DNA from 3 places in the Mesorhizobium sp. WSM4810 genome. Region 1 is predicted to be linked to each of the others. Evidence: riboswitches for the same ligand, from Rfam matches in the RefSeq annotation. Region 1 holds a riboswitch; each other region holds the start of a gene.
The links. Region 1 has a riboswitch for cobalamin ahead of AC0L3O_RS07725 (DUF1636 family protein). Riboswitches for the same ligand answer to the same signal wherever they lie in the genome.
Positions count from the first base shown of each region.

Region 2: another riboswitch for cobalamin. It lies ahead of metE (5-methyltetrahydropteroyltriglutamate--homocysteine S-methyltransferase); the one in region 1 lies ahead of AC0L3O_RS07725 (DUF1636 family protein).
Region 3: another riboswitch for cobalamin. It lies ahead of AC0L3O_RS27365 (ABC transporter ATP-binding protein); the one in region 1 lies ahead of AC0L3O_RS07725 (DUF1636 family protein).

Region 1 is NZ_JBVVQV010000004.1:99,012-102,832, forward strand. It holds partial or broken gene AC0L3O_RS07715 (cobaltochelatase subunit CobN) at 1-676, opposite strand, end outside; gene cobW (cobalamin biosynthesis protein CobW) at 695-1,732, opposite strand; gene AC0L3O_RS07725 (DUF1636 family protein) at 1,729-2,163, opposite strand; cobalamin riboswitch at 2,202-2,406, opposite strand; gene AC0L3O_RS07730 (winged helix-turn-helix domain-containing protein) at 2,436-3,635, opposite strand.
Region 2 is NZ_JBVVQV010000016.1:45,221-49,041, reverse strand. It holds gene metK (methionine adenosyltransferase) at 1-49, shown strand, start outside; gene AC0L3O_RS22040 (adenosine kinase) at 158-1,150, shown strand; cobalamin riboswitch at 1,538-1,738, shown strand; gene metE (5-methyltetrahydropteroyltriglutamate--homocysteine S-methyltransferase) at 1,854-3,821, shown strand, end outside.
Region 3 is NZ_JBVVQV010000024.1:103,021-106,841, reverse strand. It holds gene AC0L3O_RS27375 (bifunctional helix-turn-helix transcriptional regulator/GNAT family N-acetyltransferase) at 1-935, shown strand, start outside; partial or broken gene AC0L3O_RS27370 (AraC family transcriptional regulator) at 1,035-1,867, opposite strand; cobalamin riboswitch at 2,132-2,336, shown strand; gene AC0L3O_RS27365 (ABC transporter ATP-binding protein) at 2,424-3,236, shown strand; gene AC0L3O_RS27360 (ABC transporter substrate-binding protein) at 3,233-3,821, shown strand, end outside.

The DNA.
Region 1 (3,821 bases):
TTACAGAATTCGCGATGCGGTCAGTGACGGCTAATCTCCCCCCAAGTGGGGGAGATGTCCGGCAGGACAGAGGGGGGCGCGAAGGAACGCCGGCATTTGAAAAGTCCGGTCTTTCTACGCCCCCCAATCCCGGCTCATAAAATCCCGCCTTCGGCACGACAACCGGCTCCGCGACCGCCACGTCTGATCCGGCGAGACTTGCCAGCCTCCGCACCAGCGCCGTCATATTCTCCGGGCCGCCTTCGCGGAAATAGCCGAGCAGGCCGTCGAGCTCCTGGCGCGGCAGCGTCGAGCCTTCGATCAGCCGCAAATCCTCGTCGCGGCATTCGCCGGGCAGCAGCGCCAGTTTTATGCCGTGCGCGCGGGCGGTCGAGGCGAGCTGGTCGCAGCCATAGCGCCACCAGTCGTAACCGCCGAGGATGCGAACCAGAACAACCCTGGCGTGCCGGGCGACGCTGTCGATCCAGAGGTCTACTGACATCGGATGGCGCAGGTCACGTAGAGCCGCCAGCCGCATCGACGGCAGCCGATCCGCGTCCGCCTGCCACGCCGCCGCCAGCCCGGCCAGGTCGCTGTCGGTGAAGGACAGCGCCACGACATCCGCAGGCGTCTGCCTGAGATCGACAGGCTCGGCAAGATCGTCGAGCGAGGCGGATGTGGTGGTGAGGATGTGCATCGCGGCTCGTGCCTGAGGTCAGCCGGCGAGGATACGCTCGATCGCCGGGCGGTTCAGCCCTTTCAGGCCGATGACGACGAGGCGGGAGCGGCGATCGTCGGCGGCGGTCCAGGCGCGGTCGTAATAGTGGTTGACGCGCGGCCCGACTGCCTGCAGCAACAGCCGCATCGGCTTGCCGCCGACCTCGACGAAGCCTTTTACGCGCAGTACGTTTTCTTCTTCCGCCGCCGTGGCGACACGCAAAGCCAGCTCTTCGGGATTGGCAATCGACGGAATGTCGATGACGAACGAGTCAAAATCGTCATGCTCGTGATCGAGCTCGTCATCGTGGTGGGTCTTGCGGTTCTCGATGTCGTCCTCGACGGCAAGGCCGAGGCCGAGCAGCACGGAGGGATCGACCTTGCCCTGCGAGGCCGGCACGATCTTCACCGCGCGGGCGGCGTGCTTGCCGATGACGGCATTGGCGCGGGCCGAGCCGGCGGCGTCCATCAGGTCGCTCTTCGACAATATGATCAGGTCGGCGCAGGCGAGCTGGTCCTCGAACACCTCCTCGACCGGATCGTCGTGGTCGAGCGTCTCGTCCTGCGCGCGCTGCGCCTGCAGGGCGTCCATGTCGTCGGCAACGCGGCCTTCGGCCAGCGCCGGTCCGTCGACCACGGCAATGACGCCGTCGACCGTCACCCGGCTCTTCACCGTCGGCCACTGGAAGGCCTGGACCAGCGGCTTGGGCAGGGCCAGCCCGGAGGTTTCGATCAGGATATGGTCAACCCTGGGCGTCAGCGACAGGATCTGGTCGAGCGCCGGGACGAAATCGTCGGCGACGGTGCAGCAGATGCAGCCATTGGCCAGCTCGACGATGTTTTCCTCAGGGCAGGTGTCGATGCCGCATCCCTTAAGAATCTCGCCATCGATGCCGATGTCGCCGAACTCGTTGACGATGATGGCCAGCCGCTTGCCGCCAGCGTTTTCGAGCAGATGGCGGATCAGCGTCGTCTTGCCGGCGCCGAGGAAGCCGGTGACGACGGTGCAGGGCACGCGCGAGACGGAAGTGGTCATATCTGGTCCTTCAAAAGGTCGAGGGGAGGGATGCGGGCAACGAGGCCGCGCTTCAGGCAATCGGGGCGGCCGCGCCATGGCATGAGGCCGTCGGTCGAGGTGGCGAAGAGTTTTGCGCCGGTGATGAGATCGGCGCCGCTGGTCGCGGTCAGGTCGCCAAAGACATAGCTCCAGCAGCCGTCGCGCAGGATAGCGGCGCTGAGGCGGCGCTTGCAGTTGCCGAGGCATTCGACGCTGCGGATACGGATGTTTTCGCCAGAGGCGGCGCGGCGCGTGTCTTCGGCCAACAATTCGCCGGCGCGAGGATGGCCGTCGGAGCCGGTCTCGTCACGGCAGGAGGCGCAGACGATCACGGTGACGTCGGCCAGAGCATCATCATCGCCGGACAATACGCCCGCTGTCTCAGCCGAAAAACTGCTGTCGCGTTCCAAATCAGGCTCCTTGCCCGGAAAACCCGCCAGGCGATCGGATTCTTAAGTCCTAGACGGCAGGTCTCCTGGCTCGCGGGTCATCGCCTTCGTGCCGCCTTCCCGGGATTTTTCCCAGTGGTTATCGGCCTTGGCTCGTCGCTTACAGTTGCGGGGACAGCCGCGGATTTGAAATCGAGATTTCGCACCGCATTCCCTCTTGGCTCCTCCCTTTGCCGAGAGGAGACCGTCTGAACCGGATTTAGGCTTGTGGAGGCAGTCGTGTCAACGCACGTCTACGACGCCGCAATGTCGGCGAGAGCCGAACCCAGATCCCCGGCAGGCGTGACCTCGATACGTTCGAGCCCGAGCCAGCCTTGCATCAACTGCAATTCCTCAAAAAGTTCGGCGGCGGTTTGCGGCGGCGCGCCGGGCTCGGCATAGGCGGCATGGACGCGCAGCACGCCGGCCCGGCGGTCAGCCCTAAGGTCGATGCGCGCCACGATCCTTTCGCCGAGCAGGAACGGCAGCACATAATAGCCGTATTGGCGCTTTTCAGCAGGGGTGTAGATCTCGATGCGATAGCGGAAGTCGAACAGTCTTTCCGTACGCGTCCGTTCGAAGACTACCGGATCGAACGGAGCGAGCAAGGCGCGCGCCTCGATCTTGCGCGGAAAACGAACGTCCTTGTGAAGATAGGCGGGCTTGCTCCAGCCTTCGACCCGAACCGGCAAAAGATCACCGCCGTCGACCAGTTCCTCGATGCGGCCTTTGATATCAGCGGGAGAGAGGCGGAAATAGTCGCGCAGGTCGCCTGCTGTGGCGACGCCGTGGGCGCGGGCGGAGATGCGCAGCAATTCGCGGTGCGCATCCTCAGGCGAGGGCACCGGCAGGGCAAGTATTTCCGGCGGCAGCACGCGCTGCGGCAGATCATAAAGCCGCTCGAAGCCACGACGTGACGCCGTGGTGATGCGGCCGGCCCAGAACAGCCATTCGAAAGCGTGCTTGGCGTCGCTCCAGCCCCACCAGCCGCCGGAGCCTTTCTGGCCTTCCAGGGCGGAAGCGGCGATCGGGCCGCGTTCGACGACCTCGCGATAAATATCTTCAATGTAGGCGGCGCGCTCGCGGCCCCACTTGGCCAGCCCGTTATACATTTCCTCGCCACGTTCGGCCCGTTCCATGCGCCAGCGCATCAGCGGATAGGTCTCGACCGGCAGAAAGGAGGCTTCGTGCGCCCAATATTCGAAGACTTTGCGCTTGCGCGTCACGGCGGCGTTGTCGAGCAGGGCGAGCGGGTAGGGGCCAAGCCGCGAATAGAGCGGCATATAATGGGCACGCACCACCGCGCTGACGGAATCGATCTGCAGCAGACCGGTCCGGCCAAGCACACGGGCCAGATGGCGGCGATCGGGCGTGCCGTTAGGGCGAGGATCGGCAAACCCCTGTGCGGCAAGCGCGATGCGCCGGGCCATGGCGAGCGAGATTTTTTCCTTCATGCAGACGGCACTCTGTCGGCGTTTGACCAAAGGTGGGAGCGATGATTCCGCGCCATGCTAGCAGGGTTTTGGCGGCATCCATGTCAGGAGAGAAAAGTGGAGTAAACAGTGAAGGAAATCAAACAGGAGCGGATCGGACCAGTTTTTCCGGATATGCCGTCGAGCACCGTGTTTTGAACAAGGTTT
Region 2 (3,821 bases), on a different contig from region 1:
GGACAGAGCTGAGGACCTGCTGCGTGAGGCAGGACCGGCAGCAGCGTGATGCGCCGATGTTGGATGCAGCGGCATACGGCAACTCCATTCCACACCTGCAAAAACCCGCCCGCGCCCGGCGCGGCAGAGGGTGGGTTTTTGGCGGAGATATGAATAGATGCTGGACTATGACGTGCTTTGTATCGGTAATGCCATTGTCGACATCATCGCCCAGTGCGACGAGGCATTCCTTGAGACGAACGGCATCATCAAGGGCGCGATGAATTTGATCGACATGAGGCGCGCCGAGCTGCTCTACAGCCGCATGGGCCCGGCCCTCGAAGCCTCCGGCGGCAGCGCCGGCAACACGGCGGCGGGCGTCGCCAGCTTCGGCGGCCGCGCCGCCTTCTTCGGCAAGGTCTCGAATGACACGCTCGGCGAGATCTACGCCCATGACATGCACGCCCAGGGCGTCGCCTTCGACACCAGGCCGCTCAATGGCGAACCGCCGACGGCGCGCTCGATGATCTTCGTCACGCCGGACGGCGAGCGCTCGATGAACACCTATCTCGGCGCTTGCGTCGAGCTCGGTCCGGAGGATGTCGAGGCGGACAAGGCGTCGGGCGCCGCCGTTACCTATTTCGAGGGCTATCTGTGGGACCCGCCGCGCGCCAAGGAAGCGTTCCGGCAGACGGCGAAGCTCGCCCACGCAGCCGGGCGCGAAGTGTCGATGACATTGTCGGATTCGTTCTGCGTCGACCGCTACCGCGAGGAGTTTCTGGAGCTGATGCGCTCGGGCACCGTCGACATCGTGTTTGCCAACAGCCACGAGATCAAGTCGCTGTACCAGACCGCCTCGTTCGACGAGGCACTGGCGCAGATCCGCACGGATTGCAGGATCGCCGCCGTGACCTGTTCTGAAAAGGGCTCGGTGATCGTGCGCGGCGGCGAGACCGTGGTGATCAAGGCGACCGCGATCAAGGAACTGGTTGACACGACAGGCGCCGGCGATCTCTATGCCGCCGGCTTCCTGCATGGCTACACGCAAGGCCGCGACCTGCAGACCTGCGGCGACCTTGGCTCACTGGCGGCCGGATTGGTGATCCAGCAGATCGGCCCCAGACCCCGGCAGAATTTGCGCCGCGAGGCTGAACAGGCGGGTTCGCTGTAGGGCGGCATTTCCGCCACGTGTTGCCCACCTTCCTGTTGTGCAGGCTGTCCAGACGAGCGCGTGTAAATCGAACGCGTACCAGTCCGAGAAGGATGGCGGTTTTTCTCCAAATTTCTGGTTGTTGAGGCTCAGGAACGTTGTCGCACTTCGGGCCAGTACTGCCCGATCATGAATGGCCAACACGCGCCATTTTTGACGAAGTCGTTTTGGGACGGGATCGTACAAATGGCAGATTGCCCGAGCGGCCAGGCACAGCCTGCGCACACCGGAGAGTGGCGCAGAAGGCTCAGCTCTACGGCGACCTCCGAATTGGGAGCCGCAGGTGAACAGTTCACATAAACACATAAACATTTCTTTATACCTCATTGACAACAAAGCGGGCTGCTGCGATTGTCCGCGTGTCGTGGTTCTCCGCTAGGCGTTGCCGTAGCAGAGCTAAGAGGGAAGCCGGTGCAATGCCGGCGCTGCCCCCGCAACTGTAAGCGGCGAGCCAAACCCATCAATGTCACTGGGGCGAACTGCCCCGGGAAGACGGGGCAGAGGCTGTGACCCGCGAGCCAGGAGACCTGCCACGGTAAACAACGTCCACGGGCGGGGTGTCTGGTGGCCGCGGCAGCTCGGCGTTTATGCCGGCCTGCTAGCGCCTTCCTTGTCCCCGCCGCAACCATCGGGGTATGGAATGAATGTCTCCCAGCAAGTTCCCATAGCAACGCTTGGCATGCCGCGTGTCGGTCGCCGGCGAGAACTGAAATTCGCGCTCGAAAGCTACTGGTCCGGAAAATCTTCTGCTGCCAACCTTCTGTCGACGGCGAAGGCACTCCGTGCCGCCAGCTGGAGCGAGCAGCACGACCGCGGCGTGTCGAAAATCCCGTCGAACGACTTCTCACTGTATGACCATGTGCTCGACACCGCAGCAATGGTCGGCGCCGTGCCAGCTCGTTACGGCTGGACGGGCGGCGAGGTCCCGCTCGACATCTACTTCGCGATGGCGCGCGGGACGCAAGGCGATACTGCGGGTTGTGGACACGCCAGTCACGGGCATGCAGTTCAGGGGCAGCGCGTAACCGCGATGGAAATGACCAAATGGTTCGACACTAACTACCACTACATCGTGCCGGAGCTGAGCCAGGATCAGACATTCGCGCTCTCGTCGACGAACCCAGTCGATCACTTTCTGGAGGCAAAAGAGCTTGGCATCCATACACGCCCGGTCATCCTTGGACCGGTCACCTTCCTCAAGCTGGCGAAGTCTCCCGACCAGGGTTTCGATCCGATAGCGCTCCTACCGCGGCTGCTGCCCGTCTACGAGCAACTCCTGCGGACGCTGGAGCTCTCGGGGGCGGACTGGGTGCAGATTGATGAGCCGGCGCTTGTGCTCGATCTTAACCCGATCGAACGAGCTGCCTTCGAATTCACCTACGGCCAGCTGTCGAAAGCCGCGCCCAAGTTGAAAATTATGCTGGCTACCTATTTCGGGCCGCTCGGGGACAATCTCGAGACCACGCTTTCGCTGCGCCTGGCGGGCCTACATCTCGATCTCGTGCGCGCTCCCGAGCAGTTGGAGACGGTTGGTCGGCTCGCACCGAAGGATCTGGTGCTCTCACTTGGCTTGATCGACGGCCGCAACGTCTGGCGCGCGAACCTGGCTGCCATTCTCGACCGCATCAAGCCGGTCGTTGCCGGCTGGCCGCTGGATCGCGTCGAGATTGCGCCTTCCTGCTCGATGCTTCATGTGCCGATGGACCTGCGGATGGAGACCGCGCTGGATGTGGACGTCAGTTCGTGGCTGGCATTCGCCGCCCAGAAGACTGAAGAGCTGCTCGTGCTGGCCCAAGCCTTATCCGAAGGCAGGGAGGCCGTAGCAGGCTCACTGAAAGCTTCTGCCGAGGCGGCCGCCGCGCGCGCAATGTCTACAAAGGTCCATGATCCGCTCGTCCACGGTCGAATTAGCAGCATTGACGGCGTCATGAAGCAACGAAAGCGCGCATTTGCCAAGCGCTCGAGAGTCCAGGCCGACACGCTCCGCCTGCCGCCGTTCCCGACGACGACCATCGGGTCCTTCCCGCAGACGCACGAGGTGCGCAGGGCGCGCTCCGCTCACGCGAAGGGCCGGCTGAGCTATGTCGACTACCAGGCCTTCCTGAAGAAGGAGACTGAGGCGGCTGTGCGTTGGCAGGAGGAGATCGGGCTGGACGTGCTGGTACACGGCGAGTTCGAACGAAACGACATGGTGCAGCATTTCGGCGAGCAGCTGTCCGGCCTCGCCTTCACCCAGCATGGCTGGGTGCAAAGTTACGGCTCCCGGCTCGTGCGCCCTCCCATCATCTTCGGCGACGTATCGCGGCCCAATCCGATGACGGTCCTCTGGTGGCAATTTGCCCAGTCGCTGACGAAAAAGCCGGTAAAGGGCATGCTCACAGGCCCAGTGACCATTCTTAACTGGTCTTTTGTGCGCGACGACGTACCCCGCGCCGAGGTCTGCCGCCAAATCGCGCTCGCCATCCGCGATGAAGTGGCCGACCTGGAAAGAGCTGGCGCAAGGGTGATCCAGATCGATGAGGCCGCGTTTCGCGAAGGCTTGCCCCTGCGGAAGTCCGACTGGAAACATTATCTCGGCTGGGCTGTCGAATGCTTCCGGCTCGCTTCAACGGGTGTAGCGGACGCGACCCAA
Region 3 (3,821 bases), on a different contig from region 1:
TGACGATTCATCATCAACCCGGCAGGGAGCGGATCGATGCGGTGCGGGGCTTCAACCGCTTCTACACCCGCCAGATCGGGTTGCTCGACGAAGGGCTGCTGAAAAGCGCCTTCTCGCTGACCGAGGCTCGGGTGCTCTATGAACTGGCGCATCGCGATGGCCTGACCGCCACCGATCTTGCGCGCGATCTCGGTCTCGACCCCGGCTATCTCAGCCGGTTGCTGAAGAAGTTCGAGGAGCGTGGCCTGGTCGAGCGCGTGGCGACGCAAGCCGATGCTCGGCGCTCGTCGATTGCGCTGACGCCGGCGGGAAGAGCGGCGTTCGCGCCGCTGAACCAGGGTTCGCACGATCAGGTCGCGGCCCTGCTCGACCGGCTCGCCGCACCGGAACAGGACAGGCTGGTCAAGGCGATGCAGACGGTGCAGCGCCTGCTGGGCGAGAGTGCAGAGCCCAGGGTCCCTTACATGCTGCGGTCTTTGCAGGTCGGCGACATCGGCTGGATCATCCATCGCCAGGGCCTGCTCTATGCGCAGGAATATGGCTGGGACGAAACTTATGAGGCGCTGGTCGCCGAAATCCTCGGCGCTTTCGTCAAATCCTACGATCCGAAATGGGAACGCAGCTGGATCGCCGAGCGGGAAGGGGAAGTCGTCGGCTCGGTCTTCGTCGTGCGCCAGTCGGACGCGGTGGCGAAGCTGCGCCTGCTCTATGTCGAGCGCTCGGCGCGCGGTCTCGGCATCGGCAGGCGGCTGGTCGAGGAATGCATCGGCTTTGCCCGTGCCAAGGGCTACAAGAAATTGACGCTGTGGACCAACGACGTGCTCACTTCAGCGCGCCGCATCTACGAGGCGGCCGGGTTCAAGCTGGCCAATCAGGAGCGCCACCATGCCTTCGGCAAGGATCTGGTCGGCCAGAACTGGAACCTGGAGTTGTAGCGTCTTTCCACTCTCCCCTTGTGGGACAAGGGGAGAAGGCAAGATAAGGCGGAGCGCCTCGACACTAGTCTCCAACACAAGTTGAAAACTGGCCCTTCCTCACCCTTTGACCGGTATCCAGATTTCCAGCCCGCCATTGCCGCTGCGCGGATCGAATTCGGGGCCGTAGCGCTCGAATTCGGGCGCGTCGGCAATCTTGTGCCCGGAGGCCGGCAGCCATTTGTTCCAGATCGTGTTGACCGTGCGGCGGATGGTCGAGATGTGGTCGCGATGGGCGAACACGGCGTATTTCTGCGCCGGCACGCGTACGCGCGAAAACTCCTTCGGCAGGTCCGAGAAATCGGACACCTCGACGCCGGCGATATAGTCGAATTGCCTGCATCGTCGCCGTTGACGCAGACGCCATAGGCGACGTCGCCGACCTCGCCTGGAATGTTGCCGACATAGGGGCCGAACCTTTGCCATTGCATCGGGATGCCGGCGCTGGTTTCGCAACTGTAGCGCTCGCCAAGACCGGCGATGAGGAACGGCCGGCTGGTTTCGAAACGCGGCGGCTCGAGATTGGTGAGGAAGGACTGGTCCATCAGGATCGGCTCCACGAGATCGACGTTTTTGAGTGAGCCTTGCGCGCGCACCAGTTCCGGCGTGGTGCCGAACTGGTCGCGGAAGGCGCGGGTGAAAGCCTCATGCGAGGCATAGCCGGCCTCGAGCGCGACCGAGAGGATGTCCGGTGCGCCGGCGGCGAGCCTGCGCGCCGCCTCGGTCAGGCGGCGAGAACGCAGGTAGCCCATCACCGAACGGCCGGTCGCCGCGCCGAAAGCCCGCGTCACGTGAAAGCGCGACACGCCGCTGCTTTTGGCGATATCGTCGAGCGAGATGGCTTCCGGCAGATGGCTTTCGACGAACCACAGCGCTCTCTCGGTCGGGTTCATATGGCTCCTTGCTGTGGGACTGTGCATTTGGCCGGCTCATAGTGCCGCGTCCTGATGGAGGCAGTTTGATCGAAATTGCGCACCGCGCAAAGCGACGCTGGTCGGCAAGTCGAACGCGTCGGGCGAAGGGCTTGACAGGAGCAGGCGTTGTCTTTTAATTAGTAACGTTATTACATTACGAAATTCAGTATCCTCTCTGACAAGACCATTGCTCGCGGGGCACTCCGAACCCCGGAAGCTTATTGCGCTGGGATTGGCGGAAAACTAGGGTGGCTGACTGATGGTCCCCAAGCCGAAAGGCGAGGGGTGAAAAGGGAACACGGTGAGACCTTCGGATCGAGGCCGTGGCTGCCCCCGCAACTGTAAGCGGCGAGCAAAATCCGAAAATGCCACTGGCCGGCAAGGCTGGGAAGGCAGGATGGCGCAAGGACCCGCGAGCCAGGAGACCTGCCATCGCACGAGTTGACCGGACGGGGTGTGCCGGGAGGAGACGTGGACATCGGTCTTGTCGGCCGGTCCAGCTTCCTTCCGTCGCCATTGAGAAAGTGACGGTAAGTTGGACGCCTGCCAGCCTCTTCTTGAAGCGCGTGAACTGAGCGCCACGGCGAATGGCCAGCGACTGGTCAGTGCGGTCAGCCTTTCGGTCGCGGCGGGAGACCGCCTCGCCATCATCGGTCCCAACGGCGCCGGCAAGACGACGCTGCTGCGCATGCTATGCGGCACGCTGCGTCCGAGCGCGGGAGATGTGAGATTTTCCGGACGCCGGCTGGAGACATTTTCGGCCGCCGAGCGGGCGCTGCACATGGCGGTCGTCGGCCAGACCGATCAACCCGATCCGCGGCTTGCCGTGATCGACTACGTCGGACTTGGGCGGGTCCCGCATGCCGGCTTGCGACGCAGGAGCGAGCAACGCGACGTTGTCGTCGAAGCGCTTCGCAGAACCCGCCTGCTGCCGCTGCTCGGCCGCACGATCGGCTCGCTGTCGGGTGGTGAGCGGCAACGCGCCCAGCTGGCGCGCGCCATCGCCCAGGAGCCGAAAATCCTGTTCCTCGATGAACCGACCAATCATCTCGATCCGCGCGCCCGCAGCGAACTTCTCGAACTCGTATCGCAGCTTGGCATGACCGTCGTGGCGGTGCTGCATGATCTGTCGCTGGTCACGCCATTTGCCACCAGGGTCGCGGTGATGAACGAGGCCCGCCTGCAGGCACTCGCCGGTCCGCGCGAGGCGCTGACCAAGCAGTTGATCCGCGAGATTTTCGGCGTCGAGGTGCTTCGGCTGCGCCATCCCACCGAAGACCGCGAACTCACGGTGTTCGAAGTCCCGAACCGTGCCTCTTCTGATCTAACCAAGGAGCAACACCCGTGAAACGCCTCGCACTGTCTTTTGCCTCTCTGCTGCTTGCCCAGGCCGCCTTCGCTTTCCCGGTAACAGTCGACAGCTGCGGCACAACGCTGACGTTCGACGCCGCGCCGAAGCGCGCCGTCATCCAGGATATGAACATGGCCGAGATGGCCTTCGCGCTGGGGCTGCAACCGTCGATCGTCGGCCTGACCGGCATCACCGGATGGTACAAGGTCGGTCCGGAATTCAAGGCCGGGCAGGGCGCGATCCCGGAACTCGCGCCGAAATACCCGACGCTCGAAAACCTGGTCGCGGTCGAGCCCGATTTCTTCTTCGCCGGCTGGTATTACGGCATGAAGCCGGGCGGCGAGGTAACGCCCGATACGCTGGCGCCGCACGGCGTCAAGACGCTGGTGCTGACGGAAAGCTGCGTCCATCTCGACAACAACCGCCCCGCCGCCTCGATGGACCTGCTCTACGGCGACATCGAAAAGCTGGGCAGGATTTTCGGCAAGGAGGCCGAGGCGAAAAAACTCGTTTCAGGCTGGAAAGCGCAACTCGCCGATATCACGGCAAAGGTCGGCGACCGCGAGCGGACGCGGGTGTTTC